DNA from 3 places in the Synechococcus sp. Cu2B8-bc1011 genome. Region 3 is predicted to be linked to each of the others. Evidence: predicted binding sites of a transcription regulator. Region 3 holds the regulator's gene; each other region holds the start of a gene.
What was found. Region 3 encodes NtcA, which controls nitrogen genes in cyanobacteria. Its sites were predicted from a motif close to GTANCNNNNGNTAC; they were not measured.
Positions count from the first base shown of each region.

Region 1 (7,310 bases), 380 kb from region 3:
TGCCATGGATCAAGTCGTTGCATCAACGCACGCTCGACGCCAACTCTCCTCAGCTCTGTAACAAGGACTACCAAATGATGGCGTGCTGTTTGGGCAGTCTTTGTGGCGTGATCTCGTTGGTTGTCTGAACCCTTGGATGTTGGCTTGACCGTGTTGGACCATCGCCTCTTGTCTGAAGAGCCGTGGCCGAACGGCTCCCTCGCTGTGATGGAGTTGCCGTTGAGCGCGGATCAGCGCACGGTGCTGCGTGGACGTCGTCGAACTGCTTGTGGTCGAGACGTGTTGTTGCAGCTGCCGCGCGAGCGAGCCTTGATGCCTGGTGATCGCCTCACCGATGCGCATGAGCAGGTGCATGTTTTGGTAACCGCTGCTCTTGAGGAGTTGTTGCGGGTGGAAGCAGCAACGCCGCTGGCATTGCTGGAGGCTGCCTATCACCTAGGGAATCGCCATGTGGCACTTGAGTTGCATGAGAATGAGCTGTTGTTACTGAATGACTCCGTACTCGAAACCATGCTTAAGGGTCGTGGATTGAAGCTGACACGGTGTTGTCGTTCATTCATGCCGGAAGGCGGTGCTTATATCGCCCATCAGCACGCATGACATCGCTTGCGTTATTGCAGTTGGTAAGCCCTGCTTTGCCTGTTGGTGCTTTTAGTTATTCCGAAGGTCTTGAAGTCTTGATCCAGGATGGTTCTTTGATCAACGAATTCGATCTTCAACAGTGGATTGAAGCTGAGCTTCAGAGGGGTGCATTGAGGTTGGAGGCTGCGGCGCTAACCCCGTTGCGTGTTCAGCTTCAAAGCTGGGAGGAAAAAAGGTTAGAAATGCCCAGTGACTTGATCAGTCTCGATGGGTGGTTGCTGGCTTTGAGGGAGTCGGCTGAGATGCGTGCTCAGCAAGGACAGATGGGTGGTTCTTTGCTGAAGTTGATGGCTGATCTTGGACATCCATTGCCTCAGCCATTGGTTTTGGCGTGGCCTGCGGCCTGGGCTTGGGCTGCCCTGTCGTGGAAGATTTCTGAGCTGGAGATGGTTGAGGGTTATCTCTATGGCTGGGTTGCAAATCAGCTCAGTGCGGCGGTCCGCTTGGTGCCGCTGGGTCCCACCACGGCTCAACGGATTCAGCAGCGACTGTTGCCGATGATTCGTGATCAGGCGAGTGTTTTAAAGGATCAAGATCCGCACACGCTTTGGTGTGGTGGTGTTGGTGCAGGGCTCGCCCAGTTGGCTCATGCTGAGTTGTATTCACGTTTGTTCCGGAGCTGATGAGCAGCAAACTCAGGCTTGGAGTCGCCGGTCCGGTGGGCTCAGGCAAGACAGCGCTCGTGGAAGCGCTTTGCAGGAGATTGCGCGATCGCCTGCAATTAGCAGTTGTGACCAATGACATCTACACGCAAGAGGATGCTCAATTCCTCACGCGCTCAGGTGCATTGGAGCCTGAGCGTATCCGTGGGGTTGAAACCGGGGGGTGCCCTCATACGGCGATACGAGAAGACTGCTCCATCAATCGAGCTGCTGTGAGTGAACTGGAGCATCAATTTCCTGGACTTGATCTGGTGATGGTTGAAAGCGGTGGAGACAATCTTGCGGCCAGTTTTAGTCCTGAACTTGTCGATCTTTGTATCTACGTGATTGATGTAGCGGCTGGAGACAAGATTCCTCGTAAAGGTGGACCTGGAATTACACGGTCTGATTTATTAGTCATTAACAAGATCGATCTGGCCTCTTTCGTTGGTGCTGACCTCGGAGTCATGGAACAGGACACATTAAGGATGCGGAGGAATCGACCCTGGTGCTTTACCAATCTTCGTACTGAAGAAGGACTTGATCGCGTGGAAGAATTTGTGTTGCAACAGATACCAAATTGATGCGTATTTGGCCTCGAAATTTCTAAATGGTTCTAATTGATACAGGAATTTCTTTCACTTGATCTGTACCTTTCGGACCCCGGCGTTGAAGCGTCGTTTCACTTGTTTTTGGAACTCATGAGCTCATCATTGTCCAAGCGTCTATTTGCCGGCATGGCCGCAGCGTCGCTGGGTCTGGCCGTCACTGCTTGCGGCGGTGGCGATGAGAAGGCCTCCAGCGTTGAGTATGACGACAGCGTCACTGTTGGCATCCTGCATTCCCTGACGGGAACGATGGCGATCTCCGAGTCCACTTTGGTGGATACGGAAAAGATGGCCATTGATGAAATCAATGCAGCTGGCGGTGTTGAGGTAGACGGCAAGAAGTACAAAATCGAATATATCGTTGAAGATGGTGCCTCTGATTGGCCAACTTTCGCGGAGAAGTCCAAAAAACTCATCGACCAGGACAAAGTTCCTGTAGTTTTTGGAGGCTGGACTTCTGCCAGTCGTAAGGCCATGCTTCCGGTTTACGAGTCTAAGGAAGCTTTCCTCTACTACCCGATTCAGTACGAAGGGCAGGAGTGCTCGAAAAATATTTTTTACACCGGCGCTACTCCTAATCAGCAGTCTGAGCCGGCGACCAGCTACATGTTCGAGAAGTCGCCTGCTGCCGGAAAGCCTTTCTATTTAGTGGGTTCCGACTACGTATTCCCTCGTACGTCCAACACCATCACCAAAGAGCAAGTGAAGTCTCTTGGTGGAGAAGTCGTTGGTGAAGACTACTTGCCTCTTGGTAACACCGAGGTCGCCCCGATCATTGCCAAGATCAAGGCTGCTCTTCCTGATGGTGGGGTCATTATCAACACCTTGAATGGCGACCAAAATGTTGCCTTCTTCAAGCAGATCCAGGATGCAGGGATTACCCCTGAGAATGGCTATTATGTTATGAGCTACTCAATTGCTGAGGAGGAAATCAGCACGATTGGGCCAGAGTTTCTTGAGGGTCACTATGGAGCCTGGAACTACATGATGTCCATTGATACACCGGCCTCTAAGAAGTTTGCTGCCGACTTTAAGGCCAAGTATGGAGATGACCGAGTAGTTGCTGACCCTCAAGAGTCTGCGTACAACATGGTCTATCTATGGAAAAAGGCAGTTGAGAAAGCAGGTACTTTCGATGATGACAAAGTACGTGAGGCTCTGATTGGCATCAAATTCGATGCTCCTCAAGGCCCAATTGAGGTTCGTCCGAATCACCACATCTCTCAAATCGTTCGGATTGGTGAGATCACTTCAGACGGTCAATTTAAGATTGTAGAAGAGTCTGATTATCCAATTGATCCTCAGACATGGAACCAGTTTGAGCCCACGTCGAAGGGCTTTGCTTGCGATTGGTCTGACCCCAGCAAGGGAGAGAAGTACAAGCTCTGATCACGAATAGCCCCATCCATTAATGGGTAGCTGTTGGAGGGGCCCCTTGGGGGCTCCTCTTTTTATTTGTTTCGCTTACTAGACCCCCCGTGGAACTGCTTTTCGAAAGCCTGTTTAACGGTGTGGCCATTGGCTCTGTATTGCTAATGGCTGCCCTTGGACTGGCAATTGTGTTTGGCTTGATGGGTGTGATCAATCTCGCTCATGGCGAATTAATCATGCTTGGTGCCTACACCACGTATGTGGTACAGCTCATTTTCAAACTTCCCTTTCTTGCGCCGGTTTACAACGCCTACGTGCTGGTTGCTATTCCATGCGCCTTTGCTGTAAGCGGTGTGATTGGGATTTTGCTTGAGCGCACAGTCATACGACGTTTGTATGGCAACCCACTTGAGACTTTGCTGGCCACGTGGGGAGTCAGTTTGATCCTCCAGCAGTTTGTGCGCAGCGTTCCGCTTGCTTATGCGGCTGGAATGGTTGTGTTTTTAGTGCTCGGATTCAGTCTTCCGTTGTTTCTTCCGACTCCTCTATTGGAGGGACGTCAATCTCGGCTTGTGCGATCCGGTGGTTGGGCTGTGTCTGCTCTCATTGGTGTGTTGTGCGCTGGTGGATTGGCCTCACAAATCAGTCGTATTGCAAGGGCGACATCCCGCAATGTGGATGTCACCGCTCCGAAGTGGATGCGCGGAGGTCTGGAGTGGATGGATCTCACCTTTCCCGTCCCACGCCTTGTGATCATTGTGATGACCTTCATCGCAGTCGTTGGGGTGATCTGGTTCCTCAACCGCAGTGTTTGGGGGGTCCGGATCAGGGCCGTCACGCAAAACCGTTCGATGAGCGATTGCCTTGGGATTCCCACAGACACGGTTGATGTCCTCACTTTTGGGATTGGTTCAGGTTTGGCCGGGGTGGCGGGAGTTGCCGTGTCGTTGCTGGGTTCGGTGGGCCCCAACGTTGGCACGTCTTACATCGTCGGCTGTTTCATGGTTGTGGTGCTCGGTGGTGTTGGCAATCTGCTGGGTACCGTGCTGGCCTCATTTGCGATCGGCTTGTTAACCGATCTCATTGGAGCAGGGCGTCTGCTCACGATTTGGCCCGATATGCCTGGACCACTGGCTAGCGGTGTTGAATTTTTTGCGACCACGAGCATGGCTCAGGTCATGGTGTTTGCTCTGATTGTGGTGTTCCTTCAGTTCCGTCCTGCAGGTTTGTTCCCGCAAAAAGGCCGCATGGTGGAGGCTTGAACTGATGTTGCGTTCCTTTCAACAACGCCCCTGGCTCTTCGTGACAGTTTGGGTGTTGATCATTGCGGCAATCGTTGCTGCACCATCGGTTCTGCCTGTTTTTCGCTTGAACCTGCTGGGTCGCTTTTTATCTCTAGCGATTGTGGCGCTTGGGATTGATTTGATTTGGGGCTTTACCGGACTTCTTAGTCTTGGACAGGGAATTTTCTTTGCGCTTGGAGGTTATGCCGCTGCGATGTATCTCCAACTTAGGAGTTCTATCGATATGCCCAACTCTATTCCGGAATTTTTCAGTCTTTATGGGGTTGATCGGTTGCCTTTATTTTGGGAGCCCTTTCGATCGCCTTTGTTTACGCTCATTGCAATTTGGCTGATCCCTGCGTTGCTCGCAGGTGTGTTAGGGAACTTGGTATTTCGTAATCGGATTAAGGGGGTTTATTTTTCGATTCTGACCCAGGCTGCTCTGTTGGTCTTTTTCAATTTCTTCAATGGTCAGCAAAAATTAATCAATGGCACCAATGGTCTCAAAACCGATGTCACTGTGTTGTTTGGTCAGCTCGAATTGGGCTCGCCAGAGATGCAACGCGGTTTCTTTTGGTTGACTGCTGTCATTGTGATCTTGGTGTGGATATTTTTACGTTGGGTTGTTCGTGATCGCTTTGGAAATGTTCTGATTGCAATCCGTGATGATGAACCAAGGCTCCGCTTTACGGGTTACAACCCAACGTTGTTTAAAACCATTGTGTTTGCAATCGCTGGGGGCTTAGCGGGTATTGGTGGTGCGCTCTACACAGTGCAATCAGGTATTGTTTCGCCACAGTTTATGACTGTACCGTTTTCGATTGAAATGGTGATTTGGGTTGCTGTTGGTGGTCGTGGAACATTAGTAGGAGCGATTCTTGGATCCGTTTCAATCATGTATGCCAAAAGTTTGGTGAGTGAGGCTTTGCCAGAAACCTGGCTTTTTATTCAAGGTGGTTTGTTCATCCTTGTGGTAACGGCATTGCCGGAAGGTGTGATTGGTTGGTTCCGTGGAGCAGGTCCAAGAAATCTGATGTCTCGTGTGGGCTTTTCTCGCCCCATCGGTACTTATCCACAACTTGAAGTTGATGGCAATGAGGAGGTGCAGTCATGAGCAGAGTCGTTTCTGGATCCAGCCCACTGCTGGAGCTCACTGACATCACGGTTAGTTTCGATGGTTTTCTTGCCCTTCGTGACCTTAATCTCAGCTTGCGACCTGGAGAACTGCGGGCGGTAATTGGTCCCAATGGTGCTGGGAAGACCACGTTTCTAGATGTCATCACTGGAAAGGTTGCGCCTAGCTCAGGAGGCGTGCTCTTCAAAGGTCGCTCTCTGGTTGGAATCCCAGAACACCGCATTGCTCGACTTGGAATAGGACGAAAATTCCAAAGCCCTCGAGTGTTTGAAGATTTAACTGTCCAGGACAACTTGGCATTGGCTGTTAGTCGGTCTAAACAGCCTTGGTCTTTGCTGTTTGGTCGCATTCGTGCTGAGCAGCGCGACCAAATTCATCATTTAATGAACATTGTTAATCTTCAGTCTCGTGCCGACTGGAGAGCAGGATCTCTGTCTCATGGACAGAAGCAGTGGTTGGAAATTGCGATGTTGGTTGGCCAGGACCCAGACCTCTTGCTGGTTGATGAACCGGTTGCTGGTCTGACGGATGAAGAAACTGATCTTACGGCTGACTTGCTGAAGTCTTTAGCTGGTGACCACACTGTCTTAGTGATTGAGCACGATATGGAATTCATTCGTCGTCTTGATAGCCCTGTGACGGTGTTGCATCAGGGCCATGTTCTTTGTGAGGGATCGATGGACCAAGTGCAACAGGATCCCCGCGTGATTGAAGTTTATTTGGGAACGACGGAGGACGACGCTCTATGACAATGCTCGAAATTCGAGGCCTTAATACTTATTACGGCGAGAGCCACATTCTTCGAGATGTGGACCTCAGAGTTCGTGCCGGGGAAATGGTCTGTCTGATTGGCCGGAATGGTGTGGGTAAGACCACTCTCCTAAAGTCTCTGATCGGTTTGCTTAAGCCACGGTCCGGTGAGATTGTCTTCGAAGGCCAGGGAATGGAGCGTCAGCCTCCTCATCGGAGAGCAAGGTCAGGAATCGGTTATGTACCTCAGGGCAGAGAAATCATCCCTCAATTGACTGTCGAAGAGAATTTGATGTTGGGGATGGAGGCCCTTCCGGGAGGTCTTGCGCGAAATCGTCGCATCGACCCTTTCGTTTATGAACTTTTCCCAATTCTCCAGGAGTTTCTTTCACGTAAAGGTGGTGATCTTTCTGGTGGTCAGCAGCAGCAGCTTGCCATTGCTCGTGCACTTTTAGGTCAGCCTAAATTGTTGCTTCTTGATGAGCCCACAGAGGGTATTCAACCCAATATTGTGCAGGATATTGAGGCTGCCGTTCAACGAATTATTGCTGAAAAAGGGATTGGTGTATTGCTTGTGGAGCAGCATTTGCATTTTGTTCGCCAGGCAGATCGTTACTACGCCATGCAGCGAGGTGGAATTGTGGCCAGTGGCTCTACGTCAGAGCTCAGTCAGCAGGTTGTCGATCGTTTCCTAAGTGTGTGAGTGCATGGGGTGATACTTCAGGCAAAGCGGTGCTGACCGCGATCGGCAGCACCAAAAGTGCCATTCCCGCTAACACTGCGAGATGGGTCAGGTTCGAGAGCTCGAAGGGTCGTCCCTTGCTGAATAACTCCATATCTAATACAAGAAGTCCTAGATAGAGACCCCACCAAAGCCCTG
Region 1 covers NZ_CP138915.1:485,952-493,261, reverse strand. Annotated here, with positions in the region: gene SIC18_RS02595 (urease accessory protein UreD) at 1-23, opposite strand, end outside; gene ureE (urease accessory protein UreE) at 133-600, shown strand; gene SIC18_RS02585 (urease accessory protein UreF) at 597-1,265, shown strand; gene ureG (urease accessory protein UreG) at 1,265-1,867, shown strand; gene urtA (urea ABC transporter substrate-binding protein) at 1,985-3,280, shown strand; gene SIC18_RS02570 (ABC transporter permease subunit) at 3,370-4,524, shown strand; gene urtC (urea ABC transporter permease subunit UrtC) at 4,529-5,659, shown strand; gene urtD (urea ABC transporter ATP-binding protein UrtD) at 5,656-6,429, shown strand; gene urtE (urea ABC transporter ATP-binding subunit UrtE) at 6,426-7,133, shown strand; gene SIC18_RS02550 (APC family permease) at 7,096-7,310, opposite strand, start outside.
Region 1: the regulator NtcA is predicted to act here: its motif matches at 1,897-1,910, upstream of urtA (urea ABC transporter substrate-binding protein).

Region 2 (7,310 bases), 1.3 Mb from region 3:
ATGAACGCTGATTGACGCATCAATGGAACGCCCACTAGAGCTGCTAATCCATTCTGAAATTGTTGTGATCAATGCTTGAGCAGAGCATCTTGATTGGGATCAGTCTTCTGTCAGACCAGTTGAGCGGCTAAATCAACAGCACTTTGCAGAGCGCCTTCCGCCATGCCAAAGCCTGGGCCAGCGATCCAATCTCCACAAAAGCCAACCGAGCTGGGCTCGCACCATTGAAGGGACTTGGGGAGGGGGTGATCGAGAGGCTGAGACGCTCCCCAGCGCATCACCCCCAAGGAACGGGCCAGAGGGAGTGCCTGAGCCAACTCGGGCCAAGGCCGCAATAATTCAGTCAGAGCCTTACGCTGACGTGATTCCTGTTCCAACAACAAACCTGGCTGGCTAGCTGGCGTGATCGGGGATCCGTCGTCGATGCCGTGGACGACTAAACCCAGCCTTTGATCGTGTTGACGATGGAGGACCATCCGTTCGATGCCAAACCTTTCTTGGGCATCAGTGGTCAACCAAATTTGTCTCGGGAGATGGTCGGTACAGCGAGGAAATTCGAGCATCAAATTCCAGCGCACCGATGCATCCATCTCAGATATTTGCGCGAGTGCGGTGTCCAATAAGGGATCGACCGTCAGAGGAACAGCCGAACGCAACGGAACATCGGGCCAACCCAACATCTCTAGAGACCGGGGATGGGCGAGAAGATTGCCTGTGACCACCAAAGAGCGCGCCCGACGCTGACCAGAGAAACACCACCATCCGCTCTCTCTGCGCAAGCGACTGATTCGTTCTCCAAATGCCCCTTGCGTTTTGGAACCTGCAGCCCGCATGAAAGCTTCGGGCACGGATGCCATGGTTGGCACACCACGAAAACGCGGCCCCTGGAGCAGTGGATGCTCTGGTGGGTCAACAAGACAACCCGTCTCACTCAACCCAACCACAAGTCCTAGATCGGGCTGGACAATCCCTTGATCCAGAAGAGGATTCCACAGTTCAGCAAGAGGCCCCTGCGGTTGTTGACTGAAGCTGAAACAAGGTGCTCCATGGTCAAGCCGCCAGATCACGTCATCCCGTCGACGCCTGGTCGACGCACGACCACCCGGACCTCGACCAGCCTCTAGTAGCAAGATTGTGCCGTCAAAACCGCGTTGGCGAAGCGAAGCAGCAAGACCAGTACCGCCAAGACCAGCTCCGATCACAGCAAGATCGACGTCGAGGTGCTGAGAATCAGCCAATAAGGTCATGTTTGTGAAGCGCCAAGGTCGCAGAACGATGTCAAAGCGAATCTTCAAAAACGCCATGCCCATTAAGTCTGGTCCCTACGGCGATCCACCGCGCACAGCGCGTCGGGACTACTTCGTTGTTCTGTTGCTGTTGCTATGGCGTATGCGCTACGACCTCTTGTTGTTAGCCGTAATTGGCACTCTGATCTTGACCGAAACAGTAGCTACAAATTGGCAACAAAGCGGCAGTTTAGTTTCAATTATGGGAATCACCGTCTCAATCTTTATAGGTTTTAGAAATACTCAGGCGATTGGCCGCTGGTGGGAAGCACGACAATTATGGGGTGCAATCGTTAACCAAAGCCGCAACTGGACAGACACCCTGACAAGCCTTCTTCCAGAAGAAGAGTTAATGAGCACTCACGGACGAAATCTAGTGCGTTATCAAGTTGCAATGGTTTGGCAGCTTAACTTTCAGTTAAGGAATTTTTACCATCACGATCTAAGGCGTTTCCAAGACTACCTCCTTGAAAACCTAGGAATGAAACCAACCACAACTCTCAGACAACTAGGAGAGGCCAGGGCAATTGCTGTTCGCGAATTATATGAGAACAATAAAATTGATGCCCGTGGAAGAGAACAATTAATGGACATTGCTAGGGCCACCGTAGATGCCATTGGTGGTCTCGAGAGAATTAGAAACACACCATTGCCTGCAAGCTACGACGTATTTGTCCGGATGCTCAGCTGGATCTTCGGTTTTCAGCTTTTATTAAACTTCAAAATGGATGGCACATCCTTTGTGGGAAGCATCACAGGGATCTTGCTGTTCCTAGGCTTTTTAATGGCAGAGCGCATTGGTGCCTACGTTGAGGGGCCTTTTGACGAAGATGGAAGCACATTTGCATTGCCTCTTAATGCAATCTGTCTAACGATTAGCCGAGACTTACTTGGAAACGAATCCGATTCATGCCTTCACCATTTTTCCAAAGATCCTGTTCGTTGGACATAAATCAGTTAAAACTGAGATAACAAGCCATAATTAGCAAAGTGTCCTCACCAGAGAAAGATGACAGAAGCAAAAGGACTTGAAGCAATTAATCCTGCCACTGGAGCAATCATTGCCACATATCCATGCATGCATCAAGAAGAGATCGTGCAAGCGATAGAGCTGGCGCATTCTGGATTCCAACAATGGAAACACTCTACTTTTTCCGTCAGGTCAAAAGCACTCACTCAGGCCTCACAGGCCTTGAAAGCCAACAACGTTGCCTTGGCGGAATGCATCACCCAAGAAATGGGAAAACCCATTCAGCAATCATTTGCAGAAGTGGAAAAGTGTGCCTGGGTCTGCGACTATTTTGCAACAAATGGTCAACAGCACCTATCTGATGAAACGATCAAACTCGATCACAAGACTGCAATCGTAACGGCACAACCGCTTGGAATTCTATTTGCAGTGATGCCTTGGAATTTCCCTCTATGGCAAGCATTCAGGGCGATTGCACCAGCCTTAATGGCAGGAAATACGCTCCTTCTGAAAGGTGCATCCAATGTGCCGGGATGTAGCAAGGCTATTCAAAACATCTTTGACAGCTGCGACATCCCTCAAGGCGTGTTCACGAATCTGCCTATACGATCAACGGATGCAGAACTGGTGATTTCCCATCCAAACGTGCGCGCTGTCACCCTGACAGGGAGCGAAGAAGCCGGTCGAGCTGTGGCATCGATTGCAGGTGCCAATCTAAAAAAATGTGTTTTAGAACTAGGTGGACAAGACCCCTACCTAGTCCTTCACGATGCAGATCTTGATTTAGCAGCAGAGCGTTGCGCAGCAAGTCGGATGCTTTGCTCCGGACAAGTTTGTATTGCAGCAAAACGATTAATTATTGTCAATGATATTTACGATCAATTCTTGAAACTTCTGCAAGAAAAATTGCACTCCTATGTCTTGGGGGACCCCATGAATCCTGCATTCAATATTGGACCATTGGCACGATTAGATCTACGGCAACAAGTTCATCAGCAGGTTGAAAAAAGTATTGAACAGGGGGCAAAACTTCTCAAAGGTGGCGTTGTCCCAGAACAACAAGGCTGGTGGTATCCCATCACCATCCTTGAAAACGTCAAACCTGGAATGCCTGCATTTGACGATGAAATTTTCGGCCCTGTGCTGAGCCTTGTGCGTGCAGACCATGACGAGCATGCGGTTGAACTGGCCTCAGAAACGCGCTTTGGGTTGGGGGCTGCTATTTTTTCTGCGAACACCGCCAATGCCCAGCGGATCGCCATCGAAGAGATTGAGGCAGGATGCGTCGCTATCAATGATTTTGTACGAAGTGATCCTCGGGTTCCCTTTGGCGGGATCAAAGACAGTGGTTATGGAAGAGAGCTAGGCAAGCTTGGCATCCATGAATTTATCAACAGCAAAAGTATTGTTTGAGCTTGATTGCCACGCAAGCGACTGAAACAATTAAGAGCGATTGAAAAGATGAGTAGCGACGCATCATCTCGTGGAATCAATACTCAATAACGCTTCGGAAAGAGAGATGATTGGTCGAGATGCATCGCTTGTTACTTCAAGAATCCTTCCGATCGAGGCCGGAGTATTCAATGCCTCCAAGCAACAACGAGCGACCAGACGTCTTGGGATGGAATCATTTTCCTGCTGATCGGGACCTGACCAGTACACACCCTCTACGTTAAGTGCTTCCTCTCTTTCACTAAGACCACCCGGCCTAATGACGGTCCAATCAAGGCCGCTATTCTCAAGAGCTTTCTCTCCAATTCGTTTCCAAACAAGAATCAAACCAAACAAGTTCAGGGGGTGACGCCAGCGTCCTGCACAAAGAGAACTCACGAGAATAACCCTGGATACACCAACTCTCAGACAGCTTTCCACCTGAGAACGCACGCCCAATGCGTCAACCCGCATCGGACCTAACAAGTCAATCGAAGGCCTCGCACCCGTTGCAATCACTAAGGCATCAACCCCTTTTAAGGCTGAATCCAAAGCAGTTGGATCTTGCAAGCTGAGTCGAACTTGCTCAGCATTCATGAGGGTGTCGGGAATCACAGAAGAAGACCGGACCAACAAACGCGGACGATCTCCAGAAGCCATCAACTCTTCAGCAACACGAGATCCTGTTTTTCCAGAGGCCCCGGTAATCGCAATCGTCCTGTTACTCATTCAAATCTCCTGGTAGAACCCCAGAATCCATGGGTTAACCGTAAACGAGAACTAAGATGAGTTGTGATCAAAAATGCATCATTCAGGAGGGAAACTGATCAGCCAATGAAATCCTTAACAACCATTGCCTTGCTATTGATTTCCAGCATTCATCCACAGCAAAGCCAAGCGATGACAGAGTGTGAGCTACTGACACGGGTCATGAATAATTTGGGAGCAAAAATGAGCATCAATCGATATGTCATCTCGAGCAAAAAAGACGAAGCTCTGATCAAGCAAGCAAGCAATGATCTCTCCGAACAAACAAAAAACTACAGAGCAGCTAAAGAACAATACAAAAAAGCCAACTGCAAAAGCATCTGGGACAACTAATCAATGATCACTCGATCGTACTCAAAGTGAACAAAAAAAAACCGATAACCAAAGGCTATCGGCAAAAGAATCAAAGAAATTAGACACTCAAATCAATCGAGCGTAACTTATTTGGAGTAAACAACGCCTCGATAGGTCAATGAGGGATGTTCTTGCATTTCAGCCCTGACAAGTTCACGGCACGTGTTGTAGTGCTCATGGCGGTAAGTCAATTCAACGCAAGCTTTAACGTTCGAGGGCTTACGGGTTTCGTAGGCCTGACCTCTGTAGTGAAGGGTAGTCATGATGTTCTCCGAGAAAACCCAAGTCCCCGTTCCTTGGCTTGGGCCGATCTGCGCCTCGCAAAAACGAGGTGAACGATGCAATGGGTAGCGGTTGCTACTGCACAAACATAGTGATCGGTCAAGAGAATCGGCGTTCACCTCGATACAAAGACACAAATCAGGATCAAAGGAAACCATTGGGATGGGTGTGCTGAATTTGCACCACATGACCTTCTCCATTCACACGGCAAAGCCAGGGGGCCTTGGCACGAGGAACATTGACGCGAACCGCAAAGCCCCCCTTATAGGGTTCAGTCCCAACGATCTGAAGCGAATCACGCCTTCGCCCAACCTGATTCGAGACCGCGCGAAGACATGTGGACTCTGCATGCTGGCGCTGATTTCCACCGCCATGGCCAGAGTGACCTTGAATCAAACTACCGATCAAAGCTCCTGCAAACGCTCCGATTGCAGCCCCCGTACTCGTCGAGGAAGAATTGTCATAGCTAGGACTCGGATCGTGCGCAGTTTCTAAACGAACAGCAAGACGCTGCGCTTGACCTCCATCGTTCCATGAAAAAACACTACTGTTTCGGCGATCACGAAATTGCGCGTTGTGTAATCCAGAAGACGTTTCAATTTGCAGCGCCTCCTTGGAAGGTCCGCGAAAGCGATAGACGGCGCCATTATCAAGCTTGATCACCAACACGGTGGTGCCAGCATTCACCTTTTGTTGACTGACGCAATGACCCTGAAATGTGGCAATACCACCACTCATCAATCGGCACACGCCTTGAGCACGAGCGATGGTCTTCGCAGAGACTCTTTCAGGCCCCAACAATAATTGTAGTGATGAAATAGTAGCCACCCCAGATACAGCGACACCAAAACAAACCAAACGCTTCATATCAGTCAAAAAAGATCACCACTCATTGGTAGCAAGACCTCTGGTTCATGGCCAAAATGGGCATCAACAGAAAGCCTTTCGATAGCAAGAGAGCATTCAATATGACGAGCCAAAACAGCTAATGCAGGAAGAGAAATCACTCAGAGCAAAACAACCGATGCACAAAAGGCTGAATCCCAATAGCCTAAAAAGACAAGGTATGATTAATTTAAGCCTAGAAGGCTAAATCAACTGACCAACAAAACTTAAAACCTTGGCAAAACACGATTATTTTCATACCAAAGCGCAGAGAAACCAACAGAAAATCCATGCATTTTCAAGCAATGCTTCGCATCATTCAAAGACTGTTTTTGGCAGCACCTTTGCTATTGATCATGAGCTGTGAGCCGGGAAATTCTGCAAGGCAGTCCAATAGCGCAGACAACATCAAACAACGCCATGCACAACAGTCAAAAATAATTGATCCTGGCCAAACCGGTCCAAATGCTGACCTCCTTCAGGGAAATCACGACGATTTTTCACTCAAAGCCAGGCGTCTTCGCAGCACCGACACAATGAGCAACAGCCAATGGGTGGTCGAATTATTTAAAGGGAGCAAACGCCTTGCCCTATGGCCTGCCATCAGCGGATACAACACCAATCCCACCGCCGACCGGCGTTGGAGCCCAGGAAATGGAGCAGCTCTGCCAATCGGAGACTATTTGCTGGGGCAGCCAGAGCCATGGGGAACAGACATCTGGTTGAATTTGCAGCCACAATTCAAAACAGACCGAAGTGGACTCGGCATACACCATTGCAATCCAGGAAGTGGATGTCTTTGCATTCCTAATCGCAACAACCTAGAAGCCGTTGCTGCATGGGTAAAAGCCACCGGGATCAATACGTTAACTGTTCAGAATTAAACAGAGCAAGACAATACATCACAACAACCATTAGCCAAAGACCCAAGATGGATCAACAGAAACGAATAAAAAAAGCCTTAACAAAGCCCATGGCCAAGACAGATCGAAATCATAGTGAAAACAATTCCGGCAAATACAAAAGCTTCAAAACCGATAAGACGAGAAGCCAAACTTTCTAACCAATCTGTTCAAAATAAATTCATAAAATACAATCATTCGAGCAGCTCCTTCTGCATTAAATTGTCGAAGACTAAATTCACTCAATTGAGCTGATTCTAAATACAAGCAGAATGCTCATAGCCTTGTGGCCTGACAAGCATCACAAGACCAATCACCTTCGCAGTAAATCCAACACTTTACGCTAAAGCGAATCCAAGCAGTTTCAATAATAACACCACTGAAATACAACGAATAACATGCCAGAGTCCCAACGTTTCAAAGAAGATCTCC
Region 2 covers NZ_CP138915.1:2,199,735-2,207,044, forward strand. Annotated here, with positions in the region: gene SIC18_RS11485 (NAD(P)-binding protein) at 111-1,247, opposite strand; gene SIC18_RS11490 (bestrophin family ion channel) at 1,246-2,238, shown strand; gene SIC18_RS11495 (NAD-dependent succinate-semialdehyde dehydrogenase) at 2,296-3,669, shown strand; gene SIC18_RS11500 (SDR family oxidoreductase) at 3,733-4,416, opposite strand; gene SIC18_RS11505 (hypothetical protein) at 4,522-4,788, shown strand; gene SIC18_RS11510 (DUF4278 domain-containing protein) at 4,896-5,072, opposite strand; gene SIC18_RS11515 (hypothetical protein) at 5,236-5,829, opposite strand; gene SIC18_RS11520 (hypothetical protein) at 6,333-6,860, shown strand; gene SIC18_RS11525 (TIGR02450 family Trp-rich protein) at 7,277-7,310, shown strand, end outside.
Region 2: the regulator NtcA is predicted to act here: its motif matches at 5,157-5,170, upstream of SIC18_RS11510 (DUF4278 domain-containing protein).

Region 3 (7,310 bases):
CTCCCCCGCCACCCTGACCCCTTTGCAAAAGGGGTTGCTGCTGATTACGGCTCTGGTCCTCGCTGCTGGATTATTTCTGCTTCGCAACGGGCTCAACCAGGAAGCCCCTCTCGACCAGCTGGCCAGGCAATCTCTGGATCCTGAGGTCGCCCTCAACAATTCCCGGCCCACCATGCTGGAGTTTTACGCCGATTGGTGTGAGGCCTGCCAAGCCATGGCACCCGCCATGCTTCAAACGGAACAGAAGCACGCCGATCAATTGGATGTCGTGTTGGTGAATATTGACAACCCACGCTGGTTGGATTTGATCGACCGGTATGACGTCACGGGGATTCCACAGCTCAATTTATTTTCAGCTGACGGTGTGATGCGCGGCCGCTCGCTTGGGGCGAGAACAGCAGACCAGCTGGAATCATTGGCGGTTGCACTGATTAACAATGAGCCACTGCCCCAGCTTGCTGGAGTTGGTTCCACCAGCAGCGTGACCCCTGCGGAGATGGTTTCAAGCCCAGGCCCGCGCAGCCACAGCTAGACAAACCATGAACAGTTCATCGCAGACGACACCCATGGACTCTCGTTTTCGAGTTGACCTGATCGCCGCAACCCCAAATCCGCAACAGTGCGTGTACGTGGGTATGCACCAGGACTACAGCGAAGGCTTCGTGGCCGCCGATCGCGAGCAATGGCCCGATGAGACCAGAGCCGGCGAAATTTGCGTCAAACGCCTTCTAGCAGGAGAGCGGGGCCATTACGGACCCATGGAGCATGCCCAGATTGTGTTGAACGTGGGTTGGTTTCCTCATTCCGTGATGCAACAGGCACGGACGCACCGGGTGGGCGTCAGTTTTGATGTTCAATCCATGCGCTACACAGGCGATCGCATCTGCAGGGCAGCACTTGGAGAACTCGATCTCGAAGAGGTGTTTTATTTGCGCCCCGTCGGTGAGTACAGCGACCGCAAGGGCAAGAAATACCTTTACAGCGAGGCTGAGCGAAAAAAAGATTTAAACCACTGCAAAATCAGTGCCGATCGCTATCAGGAATTGCTTCAGGCCGGCTACGCCGAGGAACATGCCCGCGGCATCCTCCCCTTTGATTACAGGCAACATTTCGTGGTGAGCTTCACGCTCAGAGCCTTCCTGCATTTCATGGATCTTCGCGCCAAGCTCGATGCCCAGCAGGAAATCCGCGAGCTCTGCGACCTGATGTGGCCACACCTCAAAACGTGGACCCCAGAATTTGCGAGTTGGTACGAAAAAACAAGATTGCATAAAGCGCGACTTGCTCCCTGAGCAACCTTCATAAATCAAATTCAAGACAACAATAACTTGTGGATTGCTTAACAGTTAAACAATCCAGATTACCCGTTGAGTTCAGTCTGATTCAGACCTTGGCCAGTGTGACGCGCTCGGGTTGATGCTGATATTTACCTTGCCGATCGCTGTAGGTGGTCTCACAAGGATCACCTTCAAAAAACAACAACTGACAGATCCCTTCACTGGCATAAATGCGACAGTCAGCGCCAGAACTGTTACTAAATTCCAAGGTGAGATGTCCCTCCCAGCCAGCCTCCGCTGGAGTTGTATTCACAATGATGCCTAAACGGGCGTAGGTGCTTTTACCAAGACAAATCACCGTGATATTGGGCGGCACTCGCATCTTTTCGAGGGCAACACCGAGGCCATACGAATGCGCCGGAAGGATGAAATAGTCTCCATCCTCATCATGATGAATGGGCGTTGATTCAAGATTGTCAGGGTTGAATCGCTTGGGATTCATGATCGTGCCAGGGACGTGGCGAAAGATCAGAAACTCCTTAGGCGAAAGCCTCAGGTCGTAGCCGTACGACGAACAGCCAAAGCTCAGAACCGGACTCTGCCGTTGATCCGGATCCAAGTGGCGCACTAATCCATTTTGAAAAGGCTCGAGCATGCCTGCATCAGCCTGATCCGTAATCCAGCGATCGTTCTTCAGCATTAGAAACCTCGACGCAATTCCGTCACTTGATCCGCCATCTCCATCATCTCTGCAGGGATCGCGGGCCCCGTCACGATCACATCCATCGCTGAAGGCCTTTGCTCCAACACCGATAAGACATCCTCGTGGCTCAAATAGCCAAGCTCGATCGCCAATCCAATCTCATCCAGAACGAGTTGGTCCAACGTGCCTTCTAAGAGATGGGTCTTACAGATCTGCCAAACCTCTTGGACTGCCTCTTTGACCTCCTCATCGCGGCTCACAGCAGCATCTGACAGGCATTCCGTCACGGAAGGCCGCAACCATCTGAGCCTGTCGCACAGGGTGAGGCTGCTCTTGGGGCCTTGACCCACTCCACCCTTGAGAAACTGGGCGATCAAAACATGGCTACCCAGGCCTGCAGTCCGCAGCGCTTGGCTCAGCACACAAGAAAAGCTCCCCCGAAAGGAGGCGGTATGCACCTCAAGCTGCCCTTCTGGAGCCACCAAATGCAGGGGTGGACGAACCTCGACAGAGGGCAATCCCCTTAGCCCTGCTTGCTCGAGAGTCCTGTGGTCAACAGTCCGCGACTCACGAGAATGATGGGTAGGGCTGAGGCTGACGGTCATCACATTCGCCGAAGTCCGGCAAATCCGGATGTGAATGAATCTAGCGGTGAAAGTTGAATGCACAAGTGTTTTGACACCATCCATGGTGTGCCGAGCCAACTGGCAGGCTCAAAGCACCTCCGCACCGTGGACTTATGACCGACACCTCTCGCAATGACGGACGTCGGCCGGGTGATCTTCGCCCCTTCTCGATCAGCTGGGATCCCATGGGATTTGCCCTGAGCTCAGTGATCATTCACAGCGGACGGACCGCTGTTCTTTGCAGCGTTTGCCATCAGGAAGGTGTCCCTCGCTGGCGCAAAGATCAAGGCCAGGGATGGCTGAGTGCCGAATACCGACTCCTTCCTGGATCCACTCCAGAGCGTCAAAACAGAGAGCTGCTCAAATTAAGTGGACGCACCCAGGAGATTCAGCGCCTGATTGGTCGCAGCCTGCGCGCCGCCATCAACATGGAAGCTCTCGGCGAGAACACGTTGAGAATTGATTGTGATGTGATTCAGGCGGATGCCGGCACCCGTACCGCGGCGATCAGCGGATCTTGGGTCGCGCTACAACGAGCCTGTGAACGGCTTGTGCAACAAGGTGTTCTCAACACCAACCCTGTCCAAGCTCAGGTGGCAGCTGTCTCCGTTGGCGTGATTCAAGACCGCCCCCTTCTCGATCTCGACTACAGCGAAGACAGCCATGCCGACGTGGATCTCAATGTCGTGATGAACGGAGAGGGACAATTGCTGGAACTACAGGGCACTGCAGAAGGAGCTCCTTTTAGCCGCCACCAGCTCAATGCCCTCCTGGACCTCGCCGAGCCTGGGCTCAAAAAAATCATGGATGATCAACGTGCGGCTCTTTCAGCTAGATGAACTCCGCTTCAGGACAAGGCAGCATTTCGTGTTCCTTGCTACAGGAGCCGGGTGGGCTGATCCATAACATCTCGTAAAACGCGCTGGGAACATGGCTGAGGTCAGCCGCGGCTTCAGCCGCTACGCACCACCAACAATTCGCCCGGCGGCCTCGAGCTTCGGGACCCCCGCGGTTCCATCCAACCGCACTCTTCAAGACGTCATTCGGGGACTCGATGGAGCCAATTCCGAAATGGTGGAACGGGGGAAAACCATCTTTTTCCCCGGCGATCCAGCAGAAAAGGTGTACCTCATTCGTCGCGGTGCCGTTCGCCTCTCAAGGGTGTACGAATCCGGCGAAGAAATCACCGTTGCCTTGTTACGAGAGAACAGCTTGTTTGGCGTTCTGTCGTTATTGACAGGTCATCGCTCTGATCGTTTTTATCACTCGATCGCTTTCACCAGAGTGGAGATGGTCACGGCACCCGCCACATCAGTGCGGCAGGCCATCGAAGCTGACACCAGTGTGGGATTGCTGTTGTTGCAAGGTCTGTCCAGCAGGATTCTCCAGACCGAAACGATGATCGAAACGCTCACCCATCGGGACATGTCGTCCCGGCTGGTGAGTTTTCTGCTGGTGCTCTGTCGAGATTTCGGAGTGCCTGGTCAACGGGGCATCACCATCGATATTCGCCTCTCACATCAAGCCATCGCCGAGGCCATCGGCTCCACACGCGTCACGATCACTCGTCTCTTGGGTGATCTCAAGGCGTCCAGCCTTGTCGATATCGATCGCAAAAAGATCACTGTTCTCGATCCAATCGCTCTCGCCAAGCGATTCAGCTGACCATGCAGGTGAAGATGGAGCTTCTATCCGAACTCTGACCCTTCGTTCTCTGTGACCGGCTGGTTCCTACTTCTCGCTCTTCTTGTGCTTGGAGGCGTGCTCTCAACCCTGGGAGACCGTCTTGGATCTCGCGTGGGGAAAGCTCGACTGAGCTTGCTTGGACTGCGTCCCAAACGCACGGCCGTGGTGATTACGGTGTTAACGGGCAGCCTGATTAGTGCCCTTTCACTCGGACTCTTGTTGTTGGTCAGTCGACAGCTCAGGGTGGGCCTGTTCGAACTGAATGCTCTCGAAGCGAAATTGCGGAGCAGTCGCGCCGACCTCAAAACAAGCAAACGCGCTCAGACACAAGCTGGCAAAGAGCTCACAACCGCCCAACAGCGCGCGGCAGAACTGCGTCGCACCCTGAAGCCACTCCAGGAGCAAACCCGATCCCTGGAGGCAGAGCGACAGCGATTGAGCCAAGACGTGGATGCGAAAGATATTGAGATTCAACGCACCGAACAGGAGCTCTCAGCCGTGCGCTCTCAAATTCGCAGTGGCGAGAAAGAACTCAATCAACTGGAAGACACTCTCCTCGCCCTGCGTCGCGGAAATGTCGCCATCAGCAGTGGGCAGCCGCTTGCAACCGTGACCTTGAAGCTAGAACGCCCCGATCAGGCAAAAACGGTGATCGATCAGTTGCTACGAGATGCCAATCTTCAGGCCTATCAACAAGCGCTCCCTGGCCAACCGGTAGAGCGTCAGATCCTGCTGGTTCCGCGACCCGACATCAAACGCTTGGAACAAACAATTCGCAAACCTGGCACCTGGGTTGTGAACATTCGTTCAGCAGCCAATGTGCTTCTGGGTGAAACCGTTGTGTATGCCTTCCCGGAAGTGCTTCCCAATGTCACGGTGACCAGAGAGGGGGAGATCCTGGCCCGCACCACCCTCGCGAGCAATGAGCGCAACCCTGAAGCCGTTCGCAACCGACTGAATCTTCTCCTTGCCTCCACATTGGCCGAGGTGCAACGACGCGGATCTCTCAGCAAGGGGCTGCAGTTCGATGTGAATGCCATCAATGTGCTGGGCCAAGAGCTGGTCGACCGCAATGGCGGTCTCGCTTCGCTCGAAGCGGTTGCTTTGCGGCGCAGCGAGACCGCCGATCCCATCGCCATCCAGTTGCGACTCAGTCCATGACACGCGTCGTCGCCTTGGATCCTGGCCGAAGCAAATGCGGCTTGCTCCTTGCAGACATCTCAACGAACACGGTTCTGCAAGGCATGGTGATACCAAGCTCTGAGGTCCTTGATCAGCTGCGCGCCTGGATGGAAGACGATCAGGGGGAGAACGCTCAGATTGCTGATCTGGTGATCGGTGACGGCACCAGCAGCACGATCTGGCAACAACAACTTCCCACCAGCCTGAAGGTCCACGTCGTGGACGAAACAGGAACCACCCTGCGAGCACGCGAGCGTTACTGGCAGTTGTGGCCTGCACGGGGCTGGAAGCGCTTGCTTCCTTCAGGCCTGCGCATCCCGTCTGGTGATCTCGACGCCATCGCCGCGCTCGTCATTCTTGAGGATTACTTAGAACGGCCTTTGCGATGGCCGGGACCCGGTCCCCTCAGAAACGGGCCCTCACGGTGAAGGTGTAATCCCCTCCTGGCTCCAGGTCATAGTCAGATTTCACAAGGAAGCGAAGGAGCGCATCTTGAATCAGTGCTCGCCCCAGGGAAGGTTCCACACTCAACTCACCGCGATCAAAAAACCAACTGAACTGCCAATTGAAGCCTCCTGCCTGGACGTCTCCTTCCAAACATTGATCCGCAAAACTCTGGCGTTGAACCCGCAGATGGGCGGTTGTAACAGGTAGCGCTGCCATCACACCTCAGTGATTGCAGAAGCCAGCTGTAGCCCATTGAGGTGATTTCCTGCAAGGTCGAGGCCTTGACGCTGAATCCTCTCCAAACCATCGACGACTTCTAACAAAACCTTGTCGAGAAGGGGCTCCTCGTCACGACTGAAACTTCCAAGCACATGCGACACCGTTCGTGCCTTGCGCTCACTGGGGTTTTGCCCTGGTGCACCAATTCCAATGCGCAGACGCGCGAAATCTTGTGTACCGAGATGCTGAATGGTGCTTTTAAGGCCGTTATGGCCACCAGCAGACCCACGGGCTCGCAAACGCAAACGACCCAGCGGAAGATCCATATCGTCGACGAGGACCAAAATCTGATGCAGCTCGAAGCCAAACCAATCCAAAGCAGCACGAATAGAGCGACCGCTGTCGTTCATGAAGGTTTGGGGCATCAACAATCGCAATCGCTGGTCCCCCGAACCCAAATCAGCGAGCTGACCTTGGAGCTTGGGCATGGATCGAAAGCCACCGCCCTCGCGAGAGACCAGGCGTTCCAAAGCCATAAAGCCAACGTTGTGTCGGGTGTTGGCATAGCGATTACCTGGATTCCCCAATCCCACCACTAGGCGGAGATCACCACGATTCATCGACTCAATCGGAAGGGGAAACTGGCTCTGTTTCTGGCACAACCATTGGGGACACAACGGTCTCAGCGGGTGTTTCAAGCGTCTTGGCCTGATCCCCTACGGGTTCAGGCTCAGCCATCGCCTTATTAATTTCGCGTTCAAATTCCTTGGAGGCCGACTGGAAGCCCTTAAGAGTTTTCCCAAGGGTGCGTCCGAACTCAGGGAGCCGTTTTGGGCCGAACACCAGAAGTGCGACCGCCGCGATAACGGCCATTTCTGGCAGGCCAATGCCGAAAACATTCATTCGCTGATGTCAGCCCAGACCTAAAGCATTCCAGTTGACATTGATTCCTTCAAGGATCAGTGACTTGTTGTACAGCTGAAGAATGATCAACAAAAACACGAGGAAAAGGGCCATAAAAATGCCCATCACTGGTGTGGTGCCCCAGCCGGGGACAACTTTGCCGTATTCCGAATTCAGGGGGCGGAGCAGATCTCCCAGACGGGTGCGTTGAGCCATGGCAGCGCTGAAGTCTCGGGTGGAATTAAGTCTCGATACTGTAAGGGCTCC
Region 3 covers NZ_CP138915.1:863,324-870,633, reverse strand. Annotated here, with positions in the region: gene SIC18_RS04430 (thioredoxin domain-containing protein) at 1-532, shown strand, start outside; gene thyX (FAD-dependent thymidylate synthase) at 567-1,292, shown strand; gene dcd (dCTP deaminase) at 1,384-1,977, opposite strand; gene SIC18_RS04415 (cob(I)yrinic acid a,c-diamide adenosyltransferase) at 1,977-2,585, opposite strand; gene rph (ribonuclease PH) at 2,720-3,445, shown strand; gene ntcA (global nitrogen regulator NtcA) at 3,537-4,271, shown strand; gene SIC18_RS04400 (DUF3084 domain-containing protein) at 4,323-5,453, shown strand; gene SIC18_RS04395 (resolvase) at 5,450-5,902, shown strand; gene SIC18_RS04390 (DUF3146 family protein) at 5,880-6,137, opposite strand; gene pth (aminoacyl-tRNA hydrolase) at 6,137-6,760, opposite strand; gene SIC18_RS04380 (TatA/E family twin arginine-targeting protein translocase) at 6,765-7,043, opposite strand; gene psbH (photosystem II reaction center phosphoprotein PsbH) at 7,053-7,259, opposite strand.